Regions from separate parts of the Roseibium porphyridii genome, predicted to be linked through region 1. Evidence: predicted binding sites of a transcription regulator. Region 1 holds the regulator's gene; each other region holds the start of a gene.
The links. The regulator PhoB, encoded in region 1, activates phosphate uptake and scavenging genes when phosphate is short. The targets are predictions, from matches to a motif close to TGTCATNNANCTGTCAT.
Positions count from the first base shown of each region.

Region 2: K1718_RS02240 (DUF2794 domain-containing protein) is a predicted target of PhoB. The motif match lies at 5,947-5,963, and genes of this name have one in related genera.
Region 3: K1718_RS19705 (PhoX family protein) is a predicted target of PhoB. The motif match lies at 1,887-1,903, and genes of this name have one in related genera.

Region 1 is NZ_CP120863.1:4,727,617-4,737,529, forward strand. It holds gene K1718_RS21710 (efflux RND transporter periplasmic adaptor subunit) at 1-34, opposite strand, end outside; gene K1718_RS21715 (Hsp33 family molecular chaperone) at 253-1,227, opposite strand; gene argF (ornithine carbamoyltransferase) at 1,240-2,169, opposite strand; gene K1718_RS21725 (aspartate aminotransferase family protein) at 2,166-3,365, opposite strand; gene K1718_RS21730 (GcrA family cell cycle regulator) at 3,808-4,344, shown strand; gene phoB (phosphate regulon transcriptional regulator PhoB) at 4,429-5,127, opposite strand; gene phoU (phosphate signaling complex protein PhoU) at 5,201-5,899, opposite strand; gene pstB (phosphate ABC transporter ATP-binding protein PstB) at 5,934-6,695, opposite strand; gene pstA (phosphate ABC transporter permease PstA) at 6,743-8,092, opposite strand; gene pstC (phosphate ABC transporter permease subunit PstC) at 8,092-9,564, opposite strand; gene K1718_RS21760 (substrate-binding domain-containing protein) at 9,648-9,913, opposite strand, start outside.
Region 2 is NZ_CP120863.1:467,663-477,575, forward strand. It holds gene K1718_RS02215 (arylesterase) at 1-172, opposite strand, end outside; gene K1718_RS02220 (ABC transporter ATP-binding protein) at 296-1,009, shown strand; gene K1718_RS02225 (ABC transporter permease) at 1,006-3,588, shown strand; gene K1718_RS02230 (hypothetical protein) at 3,749-4,522, shown strand; gene K1718_RS02235 (Bax inhibitor-1/YccA family protein) at 4,689-5,426, shown strand; gene K1718_RS02240 (DUF2794 domain-containing protein) at 5,498-5,887, opposite strand; gene K1718_RS02245 (GNAT family N-acetyltransferase) at 6,441-6,959, shown strand; gene K1718_RS02250 (hypothetical protein) at 6,973-7,551, opposite strand; gene ppa (inorganic diphosphatase) at 7,682-8,221, shown strand; gene K1718_RS02260 (metallopeptidase family protein) at 8,259-8,693, opposite strand; gene K1718_RS02265 (hypothetical protein) at 8,744-9,004, opposite strand; gene K1718_RS02270 (disulfide bond formation protein B) at 9,001-9,525, opposite strand; gene K1718_RS02275 (YqaA family protein) at 9,542-9,913, opposite strand, start outside.
Region 3 is NZ_CP120863.1:4,253,365-4,263,277, forward strand. It holds gene K1718_RS19705 (PhoX family protein) at 1-1,807, opposite strand, end outside; gene soxR (redox-sensitive transcriptional activator SoxR) at 2,024-2,521, opposite strand; gene K1718_RS19715 (VOC family protein) at 2,621-3,010, shown strand; gene K1718_RS19720 (HlyD family secretion protein) at 3,062-4,303, opposite strand; gene K1718_RS19725 (hypothetical protein) at 4,303-4,815, opposite strand; gene K1718_RS19730 (SDR family NAD(P)-dependent oxidoreductase) at 5,005-5,772, opposite strand; gene K1718_RS19735 (adenylate/guanylate cyclase domain-containing protein) at 5,931-7,286, opposite strand; gene K1718_RS19740 (helix-turn-helix transcriptional regulator) at 7,387-8,538, opposite strand; gene K1718_RS19745 (MBL fold metallo-hydrolase) at 8,865-9,689, opposite strand; gene K1718_RS19750 (cyclic nucleotide-binding domain-containing protein) at 9,700-9,913, opposite strand, start outside.

The DNA of each region.
Region 1 (9,913 bases):
TATTGGCGGAATCGGATTTAATAGACTGCAGCATATTCTGTGCACCCGGAGGTCAAGACGCTTCTAAGGCTAAGCTTTGCTTCGCCGCTTCGAAGGATAGATTTCCTTCGCGATGCAAAATTCAAGTCTCACATAAGCGCGGACCAGACGTTTGGCACGTTGAAAAGTGTAACAGAATGTTGCTGGGAGCGAGGTTCGTGCATCCGAAAGGGCAACGGGCGCACTGAGAGTTGCGCCCGTTCATGCATTCGATCAGTCGTCAAACTCGTATTTGGTGCTGCAGAACTCGCAGGTGACGACGATCTTTCCATCAATTGTCATCTGTTCGATTTCTTCAGCGCTGAAGCCAGCCAGCACGCCTTCGATCTTTTCGCGCGAGCAGCGGCATTTATCCAACAAAGGCTGCGGCTCGAAGAGGCGTACGCCGCGTTCGTGGAACAATCGGAACAGCAGCATCTCGACGCTGACTTCAGGATCCGTCAGTTCGACATCCTTGACTGTTTCGACCAGCAGCTTGGCTTCGACCCAGGCGTCGTCTTCTTCAACTTCGTGAATTTCAGTGCCTTCGGGAGCATCGCCCGGATCCAGATCCGCCTGGCGCATCCGCTCAGGGGATTCAGGAAGAAACTGCACCACCACGCCACCTGCAGTCCAGGTCCGGTGGGGGCCTTCGCCCTCCTGTCTCGTGAAAAGTTCACCTACGGCCAGGCGGACTTCGGTCGGGATCTGCTCGGACCGTTCGAAATACCGCCGCGCAACTTCTTCCAGCGAAACACCGTCCAGCTCCACGAGACCCTGGTAGCGCTGCATATGCTGACCCTGATCGATTGTCATGGCCAGGTGTCCGTGGCCAAGCAAGGCTTCCGGCGTCGCCTTTCCAGCTTCCATGAGCGCCTCGACCCTTTCGGCGTCATAGGTCGCACAGGCGCGAATAGCATCCGGAGATGCAAAATCGACCACCAGCATGGAAACCGGACCTTGCGTCTGTGTTTGCAGGGTAAACCGCCCGTCGAACTTCAGCGACGTCCCCAGTAAGCATGTCAGGACGATGGCCTCGGCCAGGAGGCGAGAGACCGGTTCAGGATAGTCATGCCGTCCCAGGATGGTCTGCAGCACTGGACCGAGCGCAACGGCACGGCCCCTGACATCCAGAGTTTCAACAGCAAAGGGCCGGACAGCATCCAGCCCTGCGGGCGTGATGCCCAGTTCATCAAGATTCAATGCCACGATGGAATTGCCTTAACTTGCGCCGAAACACCAGGCCAGAATACCCTTCTGGGCATGGAGTCGGTTTTCGGCTTCGTCAAACACCACAGAGTTGGGACCATCCATCACTTCCGACGTCACTTCCTCGCCGCGGTGAGCCGGCAGGCAGTGCATGAACAAAGCGTCGCTGTTCGCTTCCGACATCAGACGGTTGTTCACTTGATAGGCGCTGAGCAGATTGTGACGCGATTCCGCATCATCATCGCCCATAGACACCCAGCAGTCGGTCACGACACAGTCGGTCCCCTTGACCGCCTCATATGGGTCTGTTGTCACGAGAATGGAACCACCCTTGGCACGGGCCGCATCGATTAGGTCTTGCGGCGGTGCCAATTCGGCTGGTGTTGCAATGCGCAGTTCAAAGTCGAGCCGCGGTGCTGCGTGAACCCACGACGCCAGAACATTGTTGTTGTCACCTGTCCAGGCAACACTCTTGCCCTTGATCGATCCGCGATGTTCTTCAAACGTCATGACATCTGCCATGATCTGGCACGGATGCGACACTTTGGTCAGACCGTTGATAACCGGAACAGTTGCGTTTTCGGCAAGTTCATTGAGTTCATGATGGTCGAGGATACGGATCATGATGGCATCGACGAAACGCGACAGGACCTTGGCCGTATCTGCAATGGTCTCTCCCCGGCCCAACTGCATTTCAGCACCGGTCAGCATCAGGGTTTCACCGCCCAGCTCCCGCATGCCGACATCAAAGGAAATGCGCGTGCGTGTCGAAGGTTGTTCGAAGATCATGGCCAGAACCTTGCCCGCAAGCGGGCCTTCGCCACGGCGTACGCCATTGCGGCTGGACTTGATCTTGCGACCGGTGTCAAGAATGGCGCGCAACTCGTCGCCGTCAAACTGGGTCAGATCCAGAAAATTCCGGTAGCTTCCGTTCGCGGTCATTCTGCCGCTCCTTCCACCAGTTTCGCTTCAATCGCCTGCGCAGCCACTTCAAGGCGCTCTACGGCAACTGAGATTTCCTCTTCGCTAATTGTGAGCGGCGGCATGATGCGTACGACGTTGTCGCCCGCGGGCACTGCCAGCAAGCCAGCATCACGTGCCGCTCCCACATATTCACCGACAGGCACAACACACCGTATGCCCAACATCAGACCGTTGCCTCGCACCTGGTCCAGCACTTTGGGATGACTGTCCACGAGGCCCGCAAGCTTTTGCTTGAGATGGAGCCCCTTCTGTTGAACATCCTCCAGAAAGCCGTCACCAAGCACGACATCCAGCACAGCATTGCCGACCGACATCGCAAGGGGATTGCCGCCGAAAGTCGTTCCGTGCGTTCCAGGTGCTAGCGCTTCTGCGCAGTCCGCTGTTGCGAGACAGGCCCCCATCGGAAACCCGCCGCCAATGCCTTTGGCAACGGCCATGATGTCCGGCTCAATGCCGCTCCACTCATGCGCAAAAAACTTGCCCGTACGGCCGACGCCGGTCTGGATTTCGTCCAGGATCAGCAAGATACCGTGGTCATCACACAGCTGACGCACAGTACGCAGGAAGTCCGTCGGGATTTCCCGAATACCGCCTTCACCCTGGACGGGTTCAAGCGCGATCGCTGCCGTCTGCGGTCCAAGGACAGCCTTGAGCGCATCCAGATCGTTCGCAGGCACCTGATCGAAACCCGGTGCCTTCGGGCCAAATCCTTCCAGATACTTGGCCTGGCCGCCCGCAGCGATGGTCCCAAGGGTCCGACCATGGAACGCGCCCTCGAAGGTTACGATGTGATAGCGCTCCGGCTGGCCTTTGTCGAAGTGGTACCTGCGCGCGCACTTGATGGCAGCTTCCATCGCTTCGGCGCCGGAATTCACAAAAAGCACCTTGTCGGCAAATGAGGCATCGCAAAGGCGCTGCGCAAGGCGCTCGCCTTCAGGTATCTGATGCAGGTTGGATACATGCCAGAGTTTGGCAGCCTGCTCTTGCAACGCGGATACGAGGTGCGGATGGCTATGCCCTACGGAATTGACGGCAATACCGGAACCGCAATCGAGGAATCGTCGGCCGTCTTTCGCAACAAGCCAGACACCTTCCCCATGATCAAACGACAGGTTCGATCTTGCGTAGTTACCGAATAATGCAGTCTCGGACATAACCTCTTTTGTCTCCTTAAGAACGCCTGCACGAAAGCAACGCTCGCGCCCGGCATGGGCAACGATGTCAAAGTTACTGTGTCAGGCCAAAATGCAACATGCCGCCCCGAAGAGGCGGCACGCTGCGGCTTTCTTATACACCCGCGGCCCCGAGGCCTGTCAATGGAAATGGCGCGTTTCCGCTACCTGCAGCGTCTGAGCCCAGATTCAGCAAAAGTCTCAAGGGCCTCGCCATACTTGGGGAAAAGTCGCTTCATCCCCAACTGGTTTCCGGCGAATGGTTGCCTGACAAATTAACGTTATTGTAACCTCTTGATATTCAAACACGAGATCTCGTGGGGCTAATCATTCTTAGGCACTAGATATGCCATAGTGGGCGTGCCTGCGCATGCCTAGCACGAGGTTAATGGCCGGCAAAACGGTCAAATGAAAAGGTGCGGCAATGAGTTGGACAGACGAACGGGTTGAGCTTCTCAAAAAGCTTTGGAGCGATGGCTTGAGTGCAAGCCAGATTGCGGGTGAGCTGGGTGGCGTAACCCGGAACGCCGTTATCGGCAAAGTACATCGGCTTGGACTGTCAGGTCGCGCAAAGTCCTCATCGTCCAGCAGCAAGCCTCGCCGTCCACGCACCAACGCGCCAGCAACCGGGACTTCCGCACCAAAGAAACCAACGCCGCAGCCGCAGACCATCGGTGCAACAGCCCTGAAGGCGGACATCGCACCGACACCTATCGTCGAGGCAGAGCCAGACCTTGAGCCAATCGCTGAGCTGGTGCCAATTTCAGAGCGCGCGTCGATCCTGACCCTGACCGAACGGACATGCAAATGGCCGATTGGCGATCCTGCGACTGACGATTTTTACTTTTGCGGACGTCAGTCCGACGCCGGTGTTCCCTATTGCGCGCACCACTGCAAGATCGCTTATCAGCCGGTTGCAGATCGTCGCCGCGATCGCAAAGTGATCGCCCGCGCGGGATAGCGATCAAACAGCATCGAAAACGAAAAGCCCGCCAGATTGGCGGGCTTTTTGTTGTGATTTTGCGCTTGATGGTCCGTCACTTCGTCACGCAACCACCGAAAACTGATCGTTGAACGCATATCCGGCACCACGGACGGTTCGGATGGGGTCCCTGGCTTTGCCCCTGTTCAGCGCCTTGCGAAGGCGACCGACGTGAACATCGACGGTACGTTCGTCGACATAGACGTCATGCCCCCAAACACCATCAAGCAATTGCTCACGTGAGAAGACCCGTCCGGGTGATGTCATTAGAAATTCCAGCAGCCGGAATTCAGTGGGTCCAAGATGGACTTCTTTTGCATTCCTGCGAACTCTGTGTGTTTCACGATCCAGCTCGATATCTCCGGACCGCAGCATTGTGGACACCACTTCAGGACTTGCCCGGCGCAGGATTGCGCGAACCCGCGCCATCAATTCAGGTACGGAAAACGGCTTCACGACGTAGTCGTCCGCGCCTGTCGACAGTCCTCTGATGCGCTCGGCCTCTTCACCGCGTGCCGTCAGCATGATGACAGGCAGTCGCTCGGTGTCTTCCCTGGCCCTCAGGCGACGGCAAAGCTCGATCCCAGACAGACCCGGAAGCATCCAATCAAGCAGCAAAAGGTCCGGTACGCTTTCCCGCAGCCGAATTTCAGCCTCGTCGCCACGAATACACGATTCAACGGTGTATCCTTCCGCTTCCAGATTGTATCTCAACAGAAGACTAAGCGGTTCTTCGTCTTCAACGATGAGCACCTTCGGCATACATCTCGCTCCATATCATGCAGCAGGCACAGGCGCGCCGGCCGGATCGTTCGTTCGAAATTTCGCTCGGCTGTTAGGAAACGCTGGTGGTCTCGTCCAGCTTGGTCCGTTCCTCCGGAAGCCGCTCACCGGTCACCATGTAAAAGACGTTTTCCGCAATATTGGTCGCGTGATCACCGATGCGCTCAATGTTCTTTGCGCAGAACAGGAGATGGACACACTGCGTGATGACCCTTGGATCTTCCATCATGTAGGTCAGAAGCTCGCGGAACAGCGACGTGTAGATCGCGTCCACTTCCGCATCGGCTTCCTGCACGCGTTTCGCTGCTTCCGGATCCTTGCGTGTATAAGCGTCCAGGACCTGCTTCAGCTGGCTCAGCGCAAGCTCGGTCATGTGCTCGACACCAATCGCAAGCTTTTTAGACCCAAGGCTGTTGTCGATCGCAATAGCGCGTTTGGCAACGTTCTTGGCCAGGTCTCCAACACGTTCCAGATCATTGGCGATACGTGTGGCAGCCGTAATTTCCCGCAGATCCTGCCCCATGGGCTGACGGCGCGCGATCATTTCGATCAGCTTTGCTTCCACTTCCTGATGCAACGTATCAAGCCGTTCATCCTGGGCGATGGTGGTTTTGGCCAGATCCAGGTCCCGTGACACCAGTGCAGAAACGGCATCGGCAAAAGCCTTTTCAGCCAAACCGCCCATTTCGGCGACCTTGCCGGCCATTTCCGTTAGTTCTTCGTCATAGGCAGAGACTGTATGCTCAGACATACTTTGTCCTCTTTAGTAATCTCGAAAGAATTTCTTAGCCAAAGCGGCCAGTGATGTAATCTTGAGTACGCTTGTCTTTCGGGTTTGTGAAGATGTCCTGTGTCGGCCCCTCTTCAACCAGAATGCCAAGGTGGAAGAATGCCGTGCGCTGGGACACACGCGCTGCCTGCTGCATGGAGTGCGTCACAATCACGATCGTATAGTTCTCGCGTAATTCGTCGATCAGCTCTTCCACCTTCGCGGTCGCAATCGGATCCAAAGCCGAACACGGCTCGTCCATGAGGATCACTTCAGGACTGACGGCAATCGCGCGGGCAATACAGAGGCGCTGCTGCTGACCGCCGGACATGCCGGTTCCGGGCTCATCCAGCCGGTTCTTCACCTCTTCCCAGAGACCTGCCTTTTGCAGGCTGGAAGAGACGATATCATCAAGCTCTGACTTGTTTTTTGCCAGACCATGAATGCGCGGACCGTAGGCGATGTTGTCATAAATTGACTTCGGAAACGGGTTCGGTTTCTGGAACACCATGCCAACCTTGGCGCGCAACTGCACCGGATCGACCTTGGGATCGTAGATGTCTTCGCCGTCAATCTTGATCGAGCCTTCGACACGGCAAATGTCGATGGTGTCATTCATGCGATTGATGGTTCGCAGAAACGTCGACTTGCCACAACCAGATGGTCCGATAAAGGCTGTCACTGAACGCGGCTGGATTTCAATATCCACGTCCTTAATGGCCTGGTTGTCGCCGTAATAGACCTGAACCTTGTTTGCAGAGATTTTGCTGTCGGTCATTTTTATCGCCTGTTCAATGTTCGGCATCTCGTTCATCGCATCAATCCTCACCAGCGGCGCTCAAACCTGCGGCGCAGGATGATCGCGAGAATGTTCATTGTGAGCAAGAAGATCAGCAGGACGATGATACCGCCCCAAGCTTTTTCGTAGAATGCGTAATCCGCCCTGGCTGCCCAGGTGTAGATCTGAGCCGGCATGGCAGAGTTCGGATCAAGGAAGCCCGACACGAAGCCATCTGGATATCCGCGCGCAACAAAGCCGACCATCCCGATCAGAAGCAGAGGTGCAGTTTCACCCAGCGCCTGTGCCAGACCAATGATGGTTCCCGTCAGAATACCCGGCATTGCGAGTGGCAGCACATGATGGAAGATCGCCTGCATCTTCGAAGCGCCGACGCCAAGTGCCGCGTCGCGAATGCTCGGAGGCACCGCCTTCAGCGAGGCGCGTGTTGAGATAATGATCGTGGGGAGCGTCATCAGTGTCAGCACAAGGCCGCCGACCAGCGGTGCCGACTGCGGCAGATGCATGAACTGGATGAAGACGGCCAGACCCAGGATGCCGAACACAATGGAAGGAACCGCAGCCAGGTTCGATATGTTCACCTCGATCAGATCGGTGAACTTGTTCTGCGGTGCGAACTCTTCAAGATAAATGGAGGCTGCCACACCAATGGGGAGCGACAAAAACAGAACCACCAGCATCATGAAGAAGGAGCCGATCACCGATGCTCCAATGCCGGCCCCACCCGGATTGTCGACGCCTGAATCCGTTCCGGTGATAAAGCTCCAGTTGAAGACAGATCTGATGATATTGGCCTCGACCAGGATATCGACAAGGTCCAGATCTGCTTTCTGCAAGAAGCGGCTGTCGGTCATGTTCTCGCGTGTCACACGTCCGTTGAGATAACCGTCAACGCGTGAGGAAGCTGCCAGTTCAAACGAAACGGGCTGTCCAAGCTGGCTCTCATCCGCCTTGAAAAACGATCTGATGTCGCCGCCGGGCTTGCCGACAATACGTTCAATCGTGCTGGCGTCGAAGGGAACGTCGAGGCCCTTTTCTTCAAGCTGACCTTGCAGAGCTTCGATAAAGATCTGCGCATAGGCCTTGGTCTTGAAGAGCTGGCCCTCCGCTTCGTCATACTGCTCTTGTGTCAGCGTGAACTCCACCTCGACAACCGTCTTGGTGAAAGCGGGAATGCCCTCGGAAATGATGGCGATGGCCAGGACAACGAGGAAAAACAGGCCAATTCCAATCGCTCCAATGCCGTAGGCTTGAAAGCGCTTCTCCGCCGCGTTCCGTTTACGGGTCAGTTCATCGATCGCATAAAGCGACTTGGGCTGAACAGACTTCGCGCTGGAGGGCTCGGACGTTGCGGGAGGAAGTGTTGCGTCGGTCATCAGTCATACTGCTCCCGGTACTTGCGCACGATGTAGAGTGCGACGATGTTAAGTCCAAGTGTCACCACAAAGAGCGTCATGCCGAGGGCAAAGGCAACCAGAGCAACCGGGGACGCGAAGTCGGCATCGCCGGTCAACTGACTGACGATTTTCGCAGTCACCGTCGTCATGGCTTCGAAAGGATTGAGGCTCAGGCGCGCGGCTGCGCCAGCCCCGAGTACAACGATCATCGTTTCGCCGATTGCGCGCGAGGCCGCGAGCAGGATTGCGCCGACGATACCCGGAAGAGCAGCGGGAAGAATGACCTGCTTTACCGTTTCCGATTTCGTTGCACCAAGGCCGTAAGAGCCGTCACGCATCGCCTGGGGAACTGCATTGATGATATCGTCGGAGAGCGAGCTCACAAACGGGATCAGCATGATGCCCATGACGAGACCTGCCGTCATGACGGCCGTACCGGCTTGCATGATCCCGAGCCCATTGTCGCCGAATACCGACAAGAGAAGCGGCCCGACTGTCAGCAATGCGAAGAGACCGTAAACAATGGTCGGGATACCGGCCAGGATCTCAAGCAGTGGCTTGGCGACAGAGCGAACCCTCGAGCTGGCATATTCAGACAGATAGACAGCTGCAAAGAGGCCGATGGGAACCGCTACAACAAGAGCGACAATCGAAATATAGAATGTGCCCCAAAGCAGTGGAAGTATCCCCAATTCTGACGAGCCGCCACGACCGGAGAAGCTCGGCGACCAGGTCAGGCCAAAGAAGAAATCCATCGCCGGATAAAGCCTGAAGAATTCAATCGTGTTGAACACCAGAGACAGCACGATCCCCACCGTCGTCAAAATGGCGATCAGGGCCGCAGAAAACAGGATGACCCGTATTCCGTTTTCCACCGTGTTTCGAGCGCGGAAATCCTTGTTGGTTTCCTTCAGGCCCCAAAGCGCTCCTGCAATCGCGATGAGGATAACGACAATCGACATGTAAAGACTGCCGGTCGCCGCCATGATCCGATAGGACTGTGCTGCCCGCATGACCGGCTGCGTGATATCGGACGTTACAATTTGTCCGGCAGCTTTCAGACGGGCGGTAATGTCGGTGAAATCTGCGCGGGCATTGCTTGCGAATTCTTCGCTCATCTGGCCGCTGGAAACCGCATTTTCCAGTCCGATCGCTGCGCGGCGCACCTCTGCCATGACAAGACCCAGCGATGAGCCTTCCTGGATGGCGGTTTCGGGAATTGCGCTGGAAATAGTGCTGTTAATATAAAACGGCTGCACCAGCAGCCAGACAATCAAAACCAGAAACGCAGGAACGGCGGCCTTCATGGCCACGTTTGCCCCATAGTAGGACGGAAGAGAGTGCAGTTGGCTGATCTCTCCAGAAGCGCTGGTCAAGGCACGTGCGCGCCCCACGATGTAGCCTACCAAAGATATGGCAAGCACGATCACGACGAGCCAGAACAAGGACATATGGTCCCCCAGAGTGTGTATGTCCGGAAACGAAAAAGGGGCGACGGGAATTGCCGCCCCTTTCTGAATGAGCCGAGGCTCTCTTACTTCATTGTTTCTTCAGCTTCGATAGACGCCTGCGTGGCAGCGAGCTCAGGATCGGCAACGAGGCCGTATTGAGCCAGCGGGCCGGACGGTCCAGCAATTTCGTCTGCTGTGAAGAACTGCGCATATTCTTTCAGACCCGGGATAACACCGATATGCGCCTTCTTGATGTAGAAGAACAGCGGACGGGAAACCGGGTACTCACCGGTAGAAATGGTTTCCGTGGACGGAGCCACATCACCCATGGTCGCAACTTTCAGCTTGT
Region 2 (9,913 bases), 1.6 Mb from region 1:
CACGAGAATCCAGCGCTTTTTGCAATTGGGTCGTAAACCCTGCGTCTGGTGGAAGTTGATATCCGGCCGACAGGCTGTCGCCCAGAACCACGAGCTTCAGGTCAGCCGCCTGAGCGGAAACCGGATAAAAGGAATAGAGCAGGATAAAGACAACAGCGATAAGACGGTTCACGCTAACATTCTTTCAGGACTGGAATAGGCGCTACATCGGTCCCATATGGTCGCAATGCGACCAAATGTCGAGGGCATGCAGGCGTCGGAACGACGATCCAGTGTCCACTATAGAGGCCTGACGATGACAAATGCACCCGCGATTGCCCTAAAAAACGTTCATTTGACGCTCGGTGAAGGTGCCGGACGTGTTCATATTCTAAAGGGCATTGATCTGGACATTGAAAAAGGAACATCCGTCGGACTCGTGGGTCCGTCCGGCTCGGGCAAATCAACGCTGCTCATGGTTATGGCTGGTCTTGAACGTGCTGATGACGGGTCCGTCAATGTGGCAGGTTCGGAACTTGGACCTCTGAGTGAGGATCAGCTTGCACGGTTTCGGGGGCGCAACGTCGGGATCATCTTTCAGTCGTTTCACCTCGTCCCCAATATGACCGCGCTGGAAAACGTCACTGTTCCGCTCGAGCTGGCTGGAGATCCTTCTGCATACGAGAAAGCGGCTGCCGAGCTTGAAGCCGTCGGTCTTGGTCACAGGATGCACCACTATCCGGCGCAAATGTCCGGAGGCGAACAGCAGCGCGTGGCGGTTGCGCGAGCGCTGGTGGTTGAACCTGAAATTCTTATTGCGGATGAACCGACTGGTAACCTGGATGACAGCACAGGAACACAGATTGTCGATCTGATGTTTTCCGCGCAGCGCGATCGCAAGACAACACTGGTGCTGGTGACGCATGATCCATCGCTGGCAGAGAGATGCGACCGCATGATCAGGGTTCGGTCCGGCGAGATCGAAGAAGCGCTATCAGCGAAATCCGGCATTGAAGAGGTTTCCGCGTGAGCGGCTTTGTTCCCGGAACGACCGGGTCAGGCAACCAGACCTTTCCTCTGGCAACGCGTTTTGCCTTGCGAGAGCTGCGCGGTGGGCTCAAAGGGTTTTACATTTTTATCGCCTGTATCGCTCTTGGCGTTGCCGCAATCGCAGGCGTTACGTCTGTTTCACGGGCCCTCACAGAGGGAATCTCCCGCGAAGGTCAGGCGATTCTCGGCGGCGATTTGTCCTTCCGCCTGATCCACCGCGAAGCCAATGCGGAGGAAGCCGCGTTTCTGGACAGTCTTGGGGCTGTCTCAGGCGTTGCAACGATGCGCGCGATGGCCAGGCGACTGGATGGATCGGAACAGGCTCTGGTCGAATTGAAGGCGGTTGATGACCCTTATCCCCTTTATGGGTCACTCGACCTTCAGTCGGGCCAACCGCTGACAACCGCCATTGCACAACAGGATGGTGTCTGGGGTGCCGTGGCAGACCTCGCCCTACTTGCGCGTCTGAATATTTCCGTTGGTGATACGATTGCGCTCGGGCGCACGACCTTGCGTATTTCTGATGTCATTGAAATCGAGCCGGACAAACTTGCCGGCGGCATGGAGTTTGGTCCAAGGCTGATGGTGTCTGAAGCAGCGCTTCCGGATACCGACCTTGTCCAGCCTGGCAGTCTGATACGCTGGCACTACCGCGTTCGGATGGATCCGGCCCCCAGTCTTGAAACGCTTTCAGGAGTGGTGGAAAGCGTGAAGCAGAACCAGCCCGACGCCGAATGGCGCATACGTTCGCGTGCGAATGCCTCGCCTGGTTTGCAGCGCAGTATCGGTCGGTTCGCCCAGTTTTTGACGCTCGTCGGTCTGACCGCACTTGTGGTCGGAGGTGTGGGTGTCGCAAACGCCATCCGGGCGTATCTGGAGACCAAGCGTGAAGTCATTGCCAGTTTCAAGTGCCTGGGTGCGACCGGCGGATTTGTATTCCAGATCTATCTGGTTCAAATGATTGTTCTGGCACTGATCGGGATCGCCATCGGCCTTGTCATTGGCGCATTGATACCATTTGCGGCTGGTGCGGCATTGTCCGGCGTGTTGCCGGTTCAGCTTGCCGCCAACATTTATCCTGCCGAGCTCGGTCTTGGTTTGATCTATGGACTTCTGACAGCACTTGCATTCGCATTGTGGCCTCTCGGTCGCGCTCATGATGTTCCGCCGACCGCCCTATTCAGGGATATCGTGACAGGCGGGGCTAAGTTTCCGCGCAAGCGGTATCTGTTCGCAACCATGGTCACGGTTGTGGCCCTGGCCGCCATTGCAATCCTGCTTGCTCACGACAAGACCATTGCTGGAGTTTACATCGTCGCTTCAGCGGGTGCGTTCCTTTTGCTTGTGATTGTTGCGCGTCTGATCATGTTTGCCGCAAAACGCCTGCCGAGCGTCAGATCTACGGAACTGCGCCTGGCAATTGCCAATATTCACCGCCCTGGTGCCTTGACACCTTCTGTTGTTTTGTCGCTGGGTCTTGGGCTGTCCTTGTTGGTGGCACTCGCGCTGATCGATGGCAACCTGCGGCGGGAATTGACGGCCACGATTGCCGATCAGGCGCCAAGCTTCTTCTTTGTCGATATCCAAAGCCATGAACGCGACACCTTCCAGACGCTACTTGAGGACGAAGCGCCGAACGCCAACCTCCAAAGCGTGCCCATGTTGCGCGGCAGGATCGTGAGCCTGAACGACATCCCGTCTGAGGATTTCGTGCCGGCACAAGATGGCTCGGACTGGGTTCTTCGCGGTGACCGTGGCATCACATACGAGGCCACGCTTCCGGATAACTCCACGTTGTCGGCAGGAGAATGGTGGCCGGAAGACTACAGCGGCATACCATTGGTTTCATTCGACGCCGAGGCCGCGACAGACCTTGGGCTGGTTATTGGCGACAAGGTCACGGTCAACGTCTTGGGCCGGGAAATTACCGCAGAGATCGCCAACATGAGGGATGTTGAATGGCAGTCCTTGGCAATCAACTTCGTCATGGTCTTTTCGCCGAACACCTTTGCGGGTGCTCCTCATGCCCATCTCATGACACTCGGCTGGGACGAAGAAGTGCCGACGGACGCTGAGCTGGCGCTTTTGAAAACCGTATCAAACACGTTCCCGACCGTAACTGCGGTTCGGGTCAAGGACGCCATATCCCAGGTCAATGATCTGGTGGCACAACTTGCCTGGGCCATCCGGGGAGCAAGCTCGATCACGCTGATTGCCAGCGTGCTTGTTCTGGCAGGTGCGTTGGCTGCCGGCCACCGCAGTCGCATTTACGATGCCGTTATACTCAAGACCTTGGGTGCCACACGCACACGCCTGATCATTGCCTACGGCCTCGAATACGCGATCCTCGGATTGGTGACCGCCCTTTTTGCCCTGGTGGCCGGAGGTGTGGCAGCCTGGTACGTGATCACTCAGATCATGGGTGGATCGTTCGTCGTCATGCCGGTTACAGCTGCGGGTGCCGCGCTTGTTGCACTCGTCCTGACAGTCGGCTTCGGCCTGATCGGCACTTGGCGCGTGTTGGGTGAAAAGCCGGCCCCGGTTCTTAGAAACCTCTAGGACCTCGACTGATACAAGCGACCTGATATGGAAATTATCCATGTCAGGAAACTTTCATGAAAAACAGGCGCTTTCGGTCGAACTTCGGCCCGACGCCGCTTGCATGCTGTTTTGATCTTGGCTATCCGACTAGGGCCTAGAGTAAACAGGGGCTTGTTCCATGCTTGAATTCACTAAAAAAACCATTCTCAGATCACTGGCCAAAGGCGTGGTACTTGCTGCCGCAACGACGTTTTCGTTTGGTCAGCCCGCATTTGCGGAAAGCCCGTTTCATACCGGCGTCTGGCAATTGAACACAAAAGATGGGCCGCGCGGGCTTGTGGTCAGCGACTGGCTGGTGTTCGAAGACGGACTGCCAAAGCGCTGGCTCTATCGCCGCGCCGGCACCAATGATCAGAACCAGTTCGATTTCTTTACCCGTACGATCAACGACAGTGGTTATACGCCGGTCGGCATCCGTGTTTACCGGACGGGTGAACATGCGATGAAATACACGTTGGCACCGAAGGGTGAAGAGCCGTTTGAAGTGACCGCCGAGCGTCTGTCCATTCCGAATTACAAGAACTCCTGTCTTTCAGTTGAGAAAAAAGGCAATCGGTTCTACCGGACCTGGAACGGAACGGCGTCTTCAAAACTCAAGAAGATGAAGCTGTCCAAAAGCCGGCTGACCGTTGATGGAGACGCTCGCAATGTCACCGTTGAGGAAGTTCGTGTCGGCCGCATGGGCATCATGGAAGACGGCAAACCGCTGGCGTTTCTGACGGACGCCGGTGGTGACTACGCTGTTTTGCAGTGGTTCAAGCCTGGCGTTTCGGTCGAACAGATGCGTGACAAAGAACGCGAAATCCTCGATTTTGCCGCCGAAGAGGTGGTTCGCAACCCTGGCGGGGACTGCGATCGGCAAATTGCATCGCGCCTGAAAGCGATGAAATAAGCGCTGAATCAGACTATTTGGGTAATTGTTGCGGGTTTGAGCGGAAAAGATTACGATTTTTTCAGGAAAACCGTCTTGAGCTTATGTCCGCATTTTCCCATATGTTGAGGGAGTTGTGCTGCACGTAAGTTCACGTGCTTCTATCTAGAAGGGGAATACCACGACCATGTCGACCTTTGACCGTCAATCTCAGGGTGCCTACTCGGTTGCCGGCGCACGCGCCGAGGCCGGCATCGATCAGGGCCTGCGCAGCTATATGCTGGGTGTCTACAACTACATGACACTCGGCCTCGCGCTGACCGGCTTCCTCGCACTCGGCACGTATATGCTGGCTGTCAGCAATCCTGCCGTTGCACAAACGCTCTTCAGTGGGCCGATTTACTTCGTGCTGCTGTTTGCGCCGCTCGGAATGGTTCTCTGGCTGTCCGCGCGCATTCAGTCGATGAGCGCTAGCACCGCCAGAACAATGTTCTTGGTCTACGCGTCCATCATGGGCATTTCGCTTGCGCCGATCTTTATGGTCTATACCGGTGGCTCCATTGCACGGGTGTTCTTCATCACCGCCGCATCCTTCGGCGCGTTGAGCATCTTCGGTTACACCACCAAAAAAGACCTGTCTGGTTGGGGTTCGTTCCTGATGATGGGCCTGATCGGCATCATCATCGCTTCGATCGTCAACATCTTCCTGGCATCGTCTGCTCTGATGTTTGCCGTTTCAGTGATCGGTGTTCTGGTGTTTGCCGGCCTCACGGCTTACGACACGCAGCAGATCAAGGAAATGTACTACGAAGGTGACAGCAGTGAAGTCGCCACGAAGAAGTCCGTCATGGGCGCTCTTCGTCTGTACCTCGACTTCATCAACCTGTTCCTGATGCTGTTGTCGCTGTTCGGCAATCGCGAATAATCTGCACTGCAACTGAAACTGAAAAGCCCGGCTCTTTTGCCGGGCTTTTTTTATCTGAACGGGAAATCGGTTCAGGCGTCGACGACGCGAAGATGCTTTTTCTTTTCAAGGACCTTGAGCACCTGTGCGAGGTCGTGGCCACGCTTCAGGATCATGCCACCTGTGGCGACCACAGAATATGCGCCCTGCCGCCGCGCCAGCTTTGGGTCTTTCTCAATTCGAAAAAGTGGCATCTCCGAGGATCGGCGGAAGACGGAAAAGACTGCCTTGTCCTTTAGAAGGTCGATTGCGTAGTCGCGCCATTCACCATCCGCAACCATGCGGCCGTAGAGCCGAAGGATGGTATCAAGTTCTTTTCGATGAAATGAAACGACAGGTCTTGGAGGGGGAGCCGGTTGGCTTTGCGGTGAGAGGGTCAATCTCGCACCGCGCTGAAACGCGCTGTCATCGGCTTCGCTCATTCCGCCTCCATTTCCGTTTGCGGTTTCGCTTGAAACGAGAATCACGCCTGAATCCCGTTTGTCACCCAGCTGTCATGATGCGTTGGCATAGGCCCCGATGGCAAGCCCACAAATGAAAGAACAGCACATACGTCAGTTTTTACGTCATAATTGCCGAGTAAAAAGCCGATGAGATGAGGGCGCTCAATGTAACGGTGGTTTGCCTTGAAAGAACGCCTAAATTTCCTTGATTTTGCCGCATTCCAGCCCTTGGCCAGCCATTTTGGCGCACCATATTAGCATCATACCCTGATGGGTATGGCCAGTAGGGATCGCGGAATGCATTAGCCCCCCAGCCCCCCGGGGTTCTTACCAGCCAGCCAGATTTAGTGAGTCAAACATCAGGGCACCTGAAGGGCCGGCGTAAAGCCGGCCCTTTTCATTTTCCAGATCCTGTTGTCGAGCGCCATCATTCGCAATCAATCGAACAGCGAAACTGGCAACCCCATCTTTTTGTCAATCGCAACGGATTGCCTCTTTTCCGTCCCGTTGCTTGATGTATCCTTTCAAAAGAATGACTACGGACCTGATTGATCTCCGCGCGGCCCGAGCCGCTGATTGTGAGGCGCTAGCCGGTATTCATAGTGAAGCCTGGCTTGGAGCCTACAGGGGCGTATTGCACGGTGTTGATCTTCAAAAGATGATCTCACGCAGGGGAACCGGCTGGTGGCGGGGCGCTCTTGCGAGAGGCGTTGAAATCAAAATTCTCAGCATAGCCGACACGCCTGCAGGATATGCAACCTATGGCCCCTGCCGTCTGCACAGAACCGGAATGGACGGTGAAATCTATGAACTTTACCTGAAGCCCGAGTATCAGGGCCTCGGGTTCGGGCGTACACTTTTTGAAAGCGTTCAGGATACGTTGGAAACCAGAAACCTGTCCGGTATTGCCATCCAGGTGCTCAGTGAAAACAAACCCGCCAGGGCGTTCTACAAGGCCGTTGGTGGACGGCTTGCGGCAAAGTCATGGTACCGGTTGGGTGGTCGGCGTTTGGAACTGTCGATCTATGTGTGGCCAGCCACCGGCGGCTGACTCTCCCTTCTCCTCATTGAGTGTTTCCTGCATTCCCAATTGTTTCAGGCGGTCTGGAACAATCGAACTGGCCGGCCATCGTGTCCGCCGCCTGTCTTGCAAGAACATTGGCATTCTTGTTCGTTTGCGCGTCAACGCGGGCAATCTGGCAGGTTTCGCCGCCTGCTTTCAGCTGAGTGACAATCAGGACGCTGCCTGTCTTGCCGCCATCGCCGTAACTTGGAAACCATCGCAGGATAGTCGCAAATGGTTGACCGTCTCGCAGCCGCCATTCCAGGGTGTCATTGACCGTATTGAAGTTTGGTAAGGTCTGGCCGGCCGCCGGTTCATCCGCTGCAGAAGGTCCGAAAGAGACAAACATGCGAAGGTCGCCCTCGGCAACGTAGACCGATTGACCCTTGTATCCGGGGCATTCCCAGGAGCCGCCAAATGTGCCCTCTTCCGCGGCGGTTTCCAACTGCACGCAATTCTGAAGCTGGATTTTGGTGTAAGTACTTTCGATGGTTTCAGCAGTGCCGTTTCCTGTTGTCAGCGCCACGACTGCCGCGAAAACGGCCAATATCCGCGATACCTTTCGGAAAAATGGTGACATGGATTCCCCCTGACTGGCTTTTCCGTCATTAGAGGCATGCTCATCAATTAGGTGCAATGCAATAATTAAGGACTTGCACTTATCCGGCTGGGTTGCGATAGACGCACCACAGATCAACAGGAGTGTTTCAATGCGTATGGACGCTGTGCCGATCGGCAAGAACCCGCCGGAAGACATCAATGTCATCGTCGAGGTTTCCGTCGGCGGTGAACCGATCAAGTATGAGATGGATAAGGAAGCCGGGGCGATGTATGTCGACCGCTTTCTCTATACGCCCATGCGATATCCTGGAAACTACGGTTTTGTGCCACACACGCTTTGCGGTGACGGCGATCCGATCGATGTGGTGGTTGTCAATCAGCGGCCTATCGTTCCAGGTGCCATTATGAACTGTCGTCCGATCGGTGTGTTGCTGATGGAAGATGAGTCCGGCCAGGATGAAAAGATCATCGCCGTTCCGTCACACAAGCTGAGCAAGCGCTACGACGCGATTTCCGATGTCACCGATCTGCCGGAAATCACCGTCCAGCAGGTCAAGCACTTCTTCGAGCACTACAAGGATCTTGAGCCCGGCAAATGGGTAAAAGTCACCGGTATGGAAGGTGCGGAAGCAGCCAAGAAACTGATCATTGAATCAATTTCGCGGGCGCAAAAAGAAGCCGCTGAATAAGTTCTGCTCACAAAACTGCTGGAAGCCGTGACCGGAACTATCGCTCGGTTGCGGCTTCTATTCGTTCCATGTCCTGATCGGACAAGCCGAAATGGTGGCCGATTTCGTGTATGAGGACATGTGCGACTACGTCGCCCAGCGTTTCGTCCATTGCCGCCCAATAGTCCAGAATGGGCCGTCTGAACAGCCAAATCCGGTTGGGCATCTGGCCGGTGCCAACGGCATCGCCGCCTTGTGCCAGCCCCTGACCTTCAAACAGGCCCAGAAGATCATGCGGATCCTCAATCCCGAGTTCATCCAGCACGTCATCGGGTGCATAATCGGCCAGGCTGATCTGCAAATGTCCGCAGCGCAGCAGCAAATCGTCCGGCAGGCCGGCCAGAATTTCGCTGGCCATGGCCTCGAAATCCTTGAGGCCCGGCGCTCTGCGCTCTGACCATCCGCTCCTGCTTATCGGGTTGATAGATGCCATTTTGGTTCCCTGACGGCCCGCAATTCGCGCCGCCGCTCAATTTGTCGTCGCTAACCCATGACGTAGGTAACGAAGAGATAGATCACCAGTCCCAACGCAAACACAACACCGAGCGACCGGCCGATCCGCGTGCCAATTATCTCGATCCGGTCGTCTGGATCCTTGTCTGCGGCGTTGAGGTGGTTCTTGGCTCTGTCCGCCATGCGCACGAAGGTCGAACCGACGATGGTTTCGCTTTCCGCTTCAACCCTGTCGATTGCTCTTAGCGCTTCTTCGCGCTGCTTTTCCTTTGGGTGCTTGGATCCGCTCATGCGCCTATCGTTGTTTGATTTTCGCGCCGTTTCAACAGAAAAGCGGACAAAAGCGCAAGAGCGGCAAGACCGGCGGAGGCAACAGCGTTCCAGCCCGCAAAGGACAGGCCGAGCATCCGCCAGCTGGCCTCCGTGCAGCTGACGACGCGTGTCGACTGAAGCGCCTGAAGCATGTTTGCGGCTGAAGCCGGCGCAGCGCTCCCGCCGCCACAATCATTCGGTCCGTCCCAGAACTGCCATTCTGCACCAGATTGGTAGATGCCCAATCCGGCGCCATAGACAAAAACAGCTGCCACCGCCAGTAGCGTCAGCAATGCCATTCCGCTGCGTCCACGAATATGCAGGATGAAAGCCACAACAGTGAGCGGCAGGCCGACATAATAGGGAATTCTCTGCTCCAGGCAGAGCTTGCAAGGGATATAGCCGCCGATCAGCTGGAAACCCCAGGCAGTTGCAATGACTGCCAGCCCCGCGACAAAAATCAGCCCAATCAGGTTTTGCGCCATCCGGTCCGCCGACATCGCACCCTCGTTCGGTTTAGATAAATTTGATCAACAGGAAACCGCCGACCAGCAGCACCACAAATATGGTGAACATGAGACCGAGGCGTTTTTCGATAAACTCCTTGATCGGTGGACCGAAAACATAGAGCAGTCCGGCGACGATAAAGAAGCGTATGCCCCTGGAAACAATGCTTGCCAAGATGAATACCGGCAAACTCAGGCCTGCTACACCCGAAGCGATGGTGATGACCTTGTAAGGAAACGGGGTCAAGCCGGCTATGAAGACGAACCACCAACCCCAGTCATTGAACACGACCCGAAACTCGTCGAACTTGTCCATTTTTCCATAGAAGGAAAGGATCGGTTGAGCGACCTGCTCAAACAGGAACATGCCGATCAGATATCC
Region 3 (9,913 bases), 470 kb from region 1:
GCTGTATGCCGACAAATAGCGTGCGTCGGTCGGTCGACCACGTAATGCCGGTGACTTCAGATCCATAAGGAACAGTCATGAAGCGTTCGATCTGGCCTGTAACGGGATCACCAACCAGCATCTGGTTGTTGCCCATGCCCGCAAAATCACCCTCATTCTTGTAGTTTCCGTCAGTCTGGATCCACAAGAGACCGGAAGTATCGAACATCATGCCGTCAGGCGAGTTGAACATGTTGCCTGCATGGACATTGTCCGAACCCGCATAAGGGGTTCCAGAATGGACATCCGGATTCCCGGCCATGACATAGAGATCCCATTTGAATTTGGTATCTGCATGATCATCGTTTTCGGGATACCAACGGACGATCTGGCCGTAATTGTTCTTCTCACGCGGATTAGGACCGTTCACCGCGGTGTCGTCACCACCGGCATTCGGTTTCACTCCTCGATTCTTATTGTTGGTCAGCGCGCAGTACGCTTCGACGGCAACTGGATTGACCGCAACCCATTCCGGACGGTCCATTGTTGTTGCCTCTACTTTTGAAGCCGCCATGCGCGTGAAGATCGAGATTTCTTCCAGGCTCATGCCGGTCGTTTCCGGGGTCAAGGCCATCCATTCGCCAGTTCCGTCATCTGCAAACTTGGCGACGTACAGAGTACCGTTGTCCAAAAGGCCGTCTGTCGATGCGCCCGGAGTGTAGGTGCCGCTCGAGACAAACTTGTAAAGAAACTCACCTCGCTCATCATCTCCCATGTAGACGATGACCTGACCGTTGGGTGCCAGCGCGCAAGCAGCGTTTTCGTGCTTGAAACGACCAAGCGCGGACCTCTTTACGGGCGTCGATGCTGGATCAGAGGGGTCGATCTCGACGATATAGCCAGCGCGGCGTGGCTCGTTGATGTTTTTGGAGATGTCGAAACGATCATCGAACTTCTCGTAGGAATAGCGGCTTTCAGCAGCAATGCCATAACGCTTGAAGTCTTCGGGAAGCTCGATGGCCGGATCCGTGGAGCCGAAGTAACCGTTGAAGTTTTCCTCGCAGGTCAGATATGTGCCCCATGGCGTCTTGCCGGCGCCGCAATTGTTGAAGGTGCCCAGAGACCGTGTTCCTGTTGGATCTGCCTCAGTCTTCAACAGATCATGACCGGCAGCCGGACCGGAAATCGCCATTTCCGTGTTGTGCGTGATGCGGCGGTTGAACGGGCTGTCGACAACCACGCGCCAACCATTTTCGCCCTCCTCCACTTCCATGACTGTAACGCCCTGGAAGTTTTGAAGCATACGGACATCATCAGCCGTCTGTGGGGTTCCATCTTCAGTATGCGGCAGATTTATCTTGGGGTTCACATATTCACTGTTCACCGCGATGACCTGCTTGTCACCAACGGCAAAAAGTTCCATGCCATCCGTGTTTTCACCGAAGACCTTGTCGGCAGAACTGATCGGCACACCGGCTTCATGCGAGAAATCATGCGCGTCGGAAACGAGTTTATCGCCCCATTTCACCAAAATGTCCCATGTGTAGCCTTCCGGAACATGAACCGTGCTGTCGGTCGCAACGCCAACCGGGCTGAATGCAAAGCGGCCAGCATCCTGCGCCCTGGCGGAAGTGGAACTCAGGAGGCTCGCTCCAGTGCCGAGGCCCATGACAGCCGCACCGGATCCGAATGCCACCAGGCCTCCGAGAAAACCACGCCGAGAAAGGCCGGATTCGACAATTTTATCGAAATCTGTCGTTTCAGAAGTGGGACGGACCATTTCGTCCCATTCGTCCCAGGAAAGATCGTCCTTGTTGATATGATCCATAGTGGCTCTCCATCGGATGGCTGAGGTGAATCGCATTGTTGCGCACACCACGCATTAAATGGGTCCACGTGACAGAGCGATGACGGGTAGATGACAGATGGATTAAAACGCAGAACTGGATATGAAGGATTGAAGGCAATTACACTTCAAGACTCTGATAAATAGCGTGAAATTTCTTCACTCACGCCATTGACGCAATGCAGCAGATTGTTTTTTCTAACGACGGGGCCTGTTCAAACGGGCGGCTTTTTCAATGACATCGGGATCCGGCAAGTCTCCCAGCAGATAACGTGGACCCCGGCCATGACGGGACGCGGCGTCGCCAGCATTATAAAGCTGGCAGGACTTCATCGACAGACACCCGCATCCGATACACGCATCTAACTTGTCCCTTAATGTCGTCATGCGCTCAATCCGATCATCCAGATGCCGGCGAAAGTCCCTTCCGATGCGGGTCCAGTCTGCCTTTGTTGGCGCTCTACCCTCTGGTAGCTGTTTCAGCTGTCCGGCGATTTCTCCAATTGAAAACCCGAATTCCTGTGCAACCAGAACAAAAGACAGTCTTCGGATATCCGCGCGCAGGAATCGCCTTTGACCGCCTTCGTTTCTCACGGGATGCACCAGACCCTTTTCCTCGTAAAAACGGATCGCCGACACTGAAAGACCGGTTCTGCTCGCCAGTTCACCAATACTGAGAAGATCACTCCCTCGCATAACCCTATTCAATTTTTTCCCTTTTCCCTCTTGACCTCAACTTAACTTGAGGAATTATCTCCAGTGTCCCGATCAAGTCAATCTGAGAAAGGACACCAGATGAGCGCCCCCTTTTTGGAACATGTGAACGTCACCGTCAGCGACCCGGAAGCGACCGCAAAGCGGCTGGAAACGTGGTTCGGATGGAAAGTTCGCTGGAAAGGTGCAGCTAAGGACGGTGGCACCACGTATCACATCGGCAACGAAACCAGTTATGTGGCGGCCTATACACCTGCGCACAAAACGGAAGCGGTGAAGGAAAGCAGCTATTCCCGCCACGGTGGCCTCAACCACATTGCCGTTGTGGTGGACGATCTGGACGCCACGGAAGAGCGCATAAAGGCCGGTGGTTACAAGACCCACAATCACGGTGACTATGAACCGGGTCGCCGATTCTATTTCGACGATGATGACGGCATTGAAATTGAAGTCGTCAGCTATTCAAGCTGACACCCAGGACCGGGATCGGGCGGAAAAAGCCGCCCGATCCGGACCGGCAACTCAGTGCCCAGACAGCACAAGTGTTCTGATCGGGTACTGAATGGCCTGACTGCGCAAAATAATTGCATGCACCAGGCCAACAGTGTCGATCACATGCAGGAAAACATACTGCGCTGTCGTCAAGTCCTTGTCTTCCAACAACCTGTCGTGATTGCTGGTATAGGCGTTCACCTCACAACTCGCACCCGGTGGCAGCTTGTCGAGCCCGCCTTCATACAAAGGCTCCAGGATCGCAGTTACAGTCGATGTTTCCGACGCCTTGGTCGCATCCACAAGCTGGCTCCCAGTGCTGACCTGACCAGCGGCAATTTCAGACTGAACATCGGCCACGACCAGCGGGATGATGGTGAATGGAACGGCAGGACAAAACGCTTCTGCAATCATTCCCCGTTTGATCACCTGCGCCTCGACCTGTCCGAAACCGGCCACAATCCGTTCCTGCACTGAATCATGAGGAATGAGTATCCCTGCCGGGCGCATCAACGGGTTGACGATCTCGCCGGGACGCAGCACGAATTGCGTGACCATGCCGTCGACGCCGGCATATACGGTCATCTTCCCCAATTCGACTTCGGCTTCTTCAAGCTTTGCCTCTGCACTGGACAGCTTTGTGGGCAACGCAACGTTGATCTTGGTTTCAACCAGGTCCTTGTTTGCTTTCGCAGCCTCGAGTGCTCCCGTGCGGGAATCGACCGTGTTTTGAAGCTTTTCCAGGTCGCGCTCACTGACGACATTCGCATTGCGTTCAAACAATTCCTGCCGTGTATCAAGTTCGTCCTGAGCCTGTTTCAATGAAGCTTCAGCCTGGTCAACCTGTGCAGACGCGACCGCAAGTTCGCCCTCTGCGAGTGCAATTTCACCCTTGATTTCCTCAACCTGCTGCTTCGCGGTTACGACATCAGCTTCCTGCCGACTGCTGTCCAACTTGAAGATTGGCGCTCCCGCCTTGATCTCTGTCTCAAGTTCGTTGGGAACGAATATCTCTTCCACCCTACCGGATGCTTCCGGGAGGATGGGAATTGTGCGGAATGTGGACACCGCGCTTGTTGCCGTTGGGTGATAATAAAAAATCAGGGTGATCAATGTGATTGTGAGCATCAGGCACGTCACAATGCCGAACCTAAGCTCATACCAGACCGAATAGAGTGTGATTTCGTGACCAATTCGTTTGCCCTGTACGTATCTGCGAAACAAATAGTCAGGAAGAATTGTGATCATTGCACTGAAAAGCGTCTCGAACATTATGTGTCCTCCCGCTTTTCAGCCTGAACCACCGGAGCTTCACCAACTGCTTGTGTTGCCGCTACCGATCCGGGATCTTCTGCCGGTTGAGAAGGCAGCGCCTCGGACGCAGCAGCTCCTTCAGGAGAGCCCTCATTCGCCTGCGCGGGCTCACAGGCATCATCCCCAGAACGATTTGCGAGTTTGCTCATCGAGTTGGCTATCGATTCCAAGGGTGACATGAAATCCGGCAGTTGCACGAATGCCAGAACGAGTGCTGCGACCCAGAAAATCTGGTTATGGGTGAACAGTGCCAACAACCCAAGCACAGCAACAAGTTCGAATTGAATGCGGCCATGCTTGTGTGCCAGGCGTTCAGGCAATGAATGCAAATACAGGTAAAACGTGCCAAGGAGCACGACGATGACGATCAGTCCGATGAGGACACTCGTCATCATCTGGTCGCTACCGTCGGCAGCTGGAATAAAATAAGGTAGATGATGGGGCGCTAATTCATGCGCGTTTTCGGCCATTGGTTTCTCCCGTGCGTACCAGGGCGCCGGGAAAAATCCGGCAACGCTGCGTCACATTAAAAAGGAAACTGAACCGGCCGTGTTAAAAAAAACAAGTCAACTGAAGATCTTGCAGTGGAAAGCTGCAACATGGCCCGCTTCCACCGGTCAGGTCATTGGCAGGATTGTAAAGATTGACAGGTCTGTACCCTAACGCGGCGCCATACGGATAGCACCATCCAGACGAATGGTCTCGCCATTGAGCATGTCATTCTCGCAGATTGATTTCACAAGCTGGGCGTATTCCGACGCCTTGCCGAGCCGCGAAGGAAACGGCACTTGCTGGCCTAAGCTGTCCTGAACCTCCTGAGATAGACCGAGGAGCATAGGCGTTTCAAATATCCCGGGAGCGATAGTCATCACACGAATGCCGGACTTTGACAGATCGCGCGCCACAGGGAGCGTCATGCCTGCGACACCGGCTTTCGACGCGGCATAGGCAACCTGACCTATCTGACCGTCAAAAGCGGCAACCGAAGCAGTAGAAACAATCACGCCGCGGCCACCATCAGGTGTCACGGGCTCAAGATCTGCCATCCCGGTGGCCGCCAGAGACAAACAGCGGAAAGAACCGATCAGATTGACGCCCACCACCTTTTCAAACATGTCGATGGGGTGCGGCTCACCGCGAGACGTGGTCTTGGCAACAGGGGCAATACCGGCGCAATTGACAAGTATGCGTTCCTGCCCGTGTGCAGCACGGGCCGTGTTAAATCCCTGTTCCACACTCGCCTGATCCGTCACATCGACGCTAACGAACAAGCCGCCAACGTCCGCGGCCATATCCTCGCCCTGCTCGGAGTTGCGATCGAAGAGGGTTACTTTGACGCCTTCAGCTGCAAGCATGCGCGCCGTCGCCGCACCGAGCCCGGATGCACCACCAGTAACAATGGCAGCCAGTGAGGAATCCAATTTCACATCGCTCTCCCTGAACACATAATTCATTGAAATCAATGAATTTAATTCTCTCTATTGACGATATAGTCAATTTACGCGCCAAAGTGACCGAGAAATGCCCTGCGGTCAAGCTTTCCGAGGAAAACAGTGTGAAGGAGGTTGTAAAGTTGCGCTCTGGTTCACCGCGCCAAGACAACGAGATCCAACGGCTTCAGGACGCCTGATACGACCGTTTCACAACGGATTTCGACATCCGGACCCAGATACCCCTGGCTTTGCGCCAGTTCCCAAGTGCTTTTGTCCGTCAGCGCCTTTGTCAATTGCGCCTTGTTGGCGTCTTCCATTTTTGCAGCACGGTTGACGGCATCGCCGATAACGGTGAATTCCAGCCGGTTCTTTGAGCCGATGACACCGACCGTTACCGGTCCTGCAGCAACCGCCGTTCCAATCGTCAAAGTTCCCGGCCAGCCGGCCAAGCGGAAGCGCTGTTGATCCGACCTGACGCTTTCCACGAGCGTGGTCGCAGCTTCAAGTGCATCGGCGGCAAAACTCTCCGAAGGTTGAACCGCTCCAAAGGTCGCCAGAATGCCGTCACCCAGGAACTTGTCGACCCGACCACCGGCCTGATTGATCACTTCAACCGCCAGGTTCTGATATTCGGCAAGCACCTTCAGAACGACTTCAGGAGGAAGCGACGAGGACACTGAGGTAAACCCGCGAATATCCGCATAAAGGATGGCTGCCTCACGCAGGTTGCCTTCACCTGCCTGAAGTTCGGTATTGGCATCGGTAATAGACGCAGCAACTTCTGGCGCGAAGAAGCGCCGTAAGTCCATGGCCGCAGCATGATCGCGCGTTGCTTCGAAAAGCATTGAGCGTCCCCGATAGAGCGCGACCGACAGGATCACGGTGACTGCGAAGATCACCATGGTCTTGTCCAGCTCTGCCCCCACCAGGATCGAATTTCCGGTCAGGTATTCCACATAGTTTCGGGTGACCCGCATGGAGTCCATGTCGGCAAAGGCGGCATAAAACACCAGGCCAAGCCAGCCGGCGACAGCGACAAGACCCGTTGTCAATACAAACCGCGGGTCGAAACGAAGAGCTCTCAAACCGATGAATATGAACACATACATGAGTGTTGGCGTCTTGAGATAAAACGCCGGATGCTGATCATATTGAATGTGAAATGAAAAAATGAGCCCGACCAGCAGTGCCATGTCGACGCCGATAGAAATCAGCAGATACCATTGCGGGAGTTCGAAACGGTAGGACAGTAGCAAGCGAAAGATCGTGAAGAGGAAATACGCTCCGAGCGCAAAGGGCACAAAATTGAACCCGGCTGACCCCTCAGCACGTGGCGCAATGATGTAAAGCGTCGAGAAAAACAGCACGAGCGCCAGTTGAACCCAACTGATCAGACGTTCCGAAGAGGCCTCACGAGCGCGGATTTCGGCGCGCACACGGTCAGGAATGCCGGCTTCCGGCGGTCCGCCGCGCAATATGTATCGCATTTTGTCCGAAAGTGAGCTCATGTTGACCCTTCATTTCAAGGCCTCGGAGTTTCCACATATATGCTGCGACGCGCAATAAGACCTTCGGGAATGTGAGTCAAAGTGAAGAGTTGTAGTCCGGTCACCGACCGCCACTCAGGCGCAACTGCTCGATTTTGCAGACAAGTTCGCTCTGTCGATGGCACCCTGACTTCGACAAGGCTGCTTTGATCTGATTGCGCACGGTATGAACGCTGACGCTTCGGTTCATGGCAATCTGGTTGATCGATTGGCCGTTTGCCAGCATCACGGCTGCGGTGGCTTCCGTCTTACTGAGATCAAAACAGTCCTGAACCTGTTGTTGCAGTGTTTCCATGTCAGCTTCAGGTTTGATTGCAACCAGAAGCGCCGGGTTGTTCTTGGAAACAAATGCCCTGAACGGCGTTCTGTCCAATTCATCCAGGCGGACGGACATCGCGTGACAGGTCCAGCCCTGGCCTTTCTGGTCCTTGAAATTCCAGTTGCCAAATGGTGCTCGTCGGCCATTGCCTTGAAGTTGGGCCATATGACTGAATTCAAATTGGATGGCATCTGAGCAAAACCGGATACGCTCGCCAAATGCTGCCTCGATGACACTGCCTTCCGCAAGCAGTTCCTGGGCCTCGCTGCTGGCGTAGTGGATCCTTCTGCCGGCATCAACAAGCAGTATGGCAGTCCGTGAACCGAGCCTGTGTTGTTCGGCGGCCCACTTTTCAAACGACAGCCCCGCGATCGTGCGATTTATTTCAAGCGACTGCCGAATGATGGGAGCCAGATCCTTGCAGAGCTGAAGCCAGTCGCTTTCAAATTTTGCCCGGTCTCTTTCCCTTATGTTGCCTCCGATCAGAAACATGCGATCCGCGTCGTTGGCCAGCATGGCGCCCCCACCACCCCAGATGTCTTCCATAGGCAGCAGAAGATCCGCATAAAAGGATGTTCTCTTGAGTTCGCCAGGGACAATCATCTCGTCAGAGGAGATGGTGTCTCCAACCGGGCATTTGGTGAAATGAGCCGCATATGGGTTCTTATCGGCATAGTGCGCTTCGTATAATTCAAGGATCCCCGGATCATAGCCAGAGGCAAATGCCAGCGGTGCAACCTTGGTGAGCTGATCGAAGCCGATCAACTGCGTGCAGATGTGCGTACCCTGCACCTTTCCCAATTCGTCGAGAAACGGTTGCCAGCAAAGCGGATCCATCGCAGCGGCCACTGCAAGATTGGACAAATGCAGGAATTTTTCCGCAGAAATGACCACCCTTGCCCCCCAAGGTTCTCACATACGCGACGTCAATTCGGCATTTCTCACGTGCGTTCTGAAAAAGATTTCGACACGTTTAGCCCAAATGGACCATGCACTTAATGTATACACCCTGTAAACAACTTTTGATCGCAAAGGTCATTCGTTCTCTACGTGTTTGGAAGTTGAGAGCGTCTGAGTTCCGGGTGCAACCAAGGAATTCCCGCACTCCTGCAGTCGGCAGGCGATCAATAGTTTAGCGTGTATTATTTTTTTGGCGGCCGTTTGGGCCGCCTTTTTTAATTTAGAGGCCCGTCTTTAATTTCTGGCCCCGTCGCGGCTCGTTAGGGCCGCAACACCATGCCTTCACTTGCAACCAACATACCCGGGTAGCTGTTTTGTGCCGCAAGCCCGATTTCATCGAGCTCATCATCTGAACGGCGCGGATCGTGATGGAACAGCACAGGTGTTTTCACATCTCCATCCTTGGCCAACTGAACGGCCTTTTCCCACGTAGAGTGCCCCCAGCCCTTGAAGGAAACGTATTCGCTGTCAGTAAACATGGCATCATAGATCATGATGTCAGCGCCGCGCACGAAGTCAGGCAAGGCCGCGTCGATTTCCGGGTCGCCATGTTCGTGGTCCGTAATGATGCAGATCGACTTGCCATGGTAGTCAAACCGATAGCCGCAGGCACCGCCCGGATGGTTCAGTTTGGTGGTTCGAATGACCAGGTCGTCTTCACGCGGGATGTTGTCGCCTGCAGTGAAGGATTTGAATTCCACGGCTTTTAACGTTTTGGCCGCGACTGGAAAGATCGGCGGCGACATGATCCTGCTGACGATGTCGACGAGGCTGGTTTCATCCTGAAAATGACCGGCCCAGGCAGTCACTTCAAAGCTCGGATCGTAGGCAGGTTTGAAAAACGGCAGACCGCATATGTGGTCGAGATGCGTGTGCGTGAACAAAAGATCGAAACGGCGATGCTTACCTTTTAGAAGCTCCATGCCAAGGTTTCGTGCGCCTGATCCGCAATCAACGAGGACGAGTGCGTCCCCTGCATGGATTTCGAACGACGACGTCTCGCCGCCATACCGGAGAGTGCTCGAACCCGGCGTCGGAGTTGAGCCTCTGACTCCCCAGCATCGAAGCGAAAATTCCTCAGCCACGTGTTACTCCCTAACCACCGGAGGACCCCCTGCGCGCATCCGCAAGGTCACGGGTCGTGCGTTCAAGACGAAGCGCAAGCGTCCGCATCACTTCCAGCGATATATCCGGAAATTCTTGCAAGAGTTTCAAGAAATCATCTTTTGAAACAGTCAGAACGTCCATGTTGTTGGCAGCGACAAGTGTCGCTGTTCTGGGAACGTCGCACAAAATGGCAATTTCACCG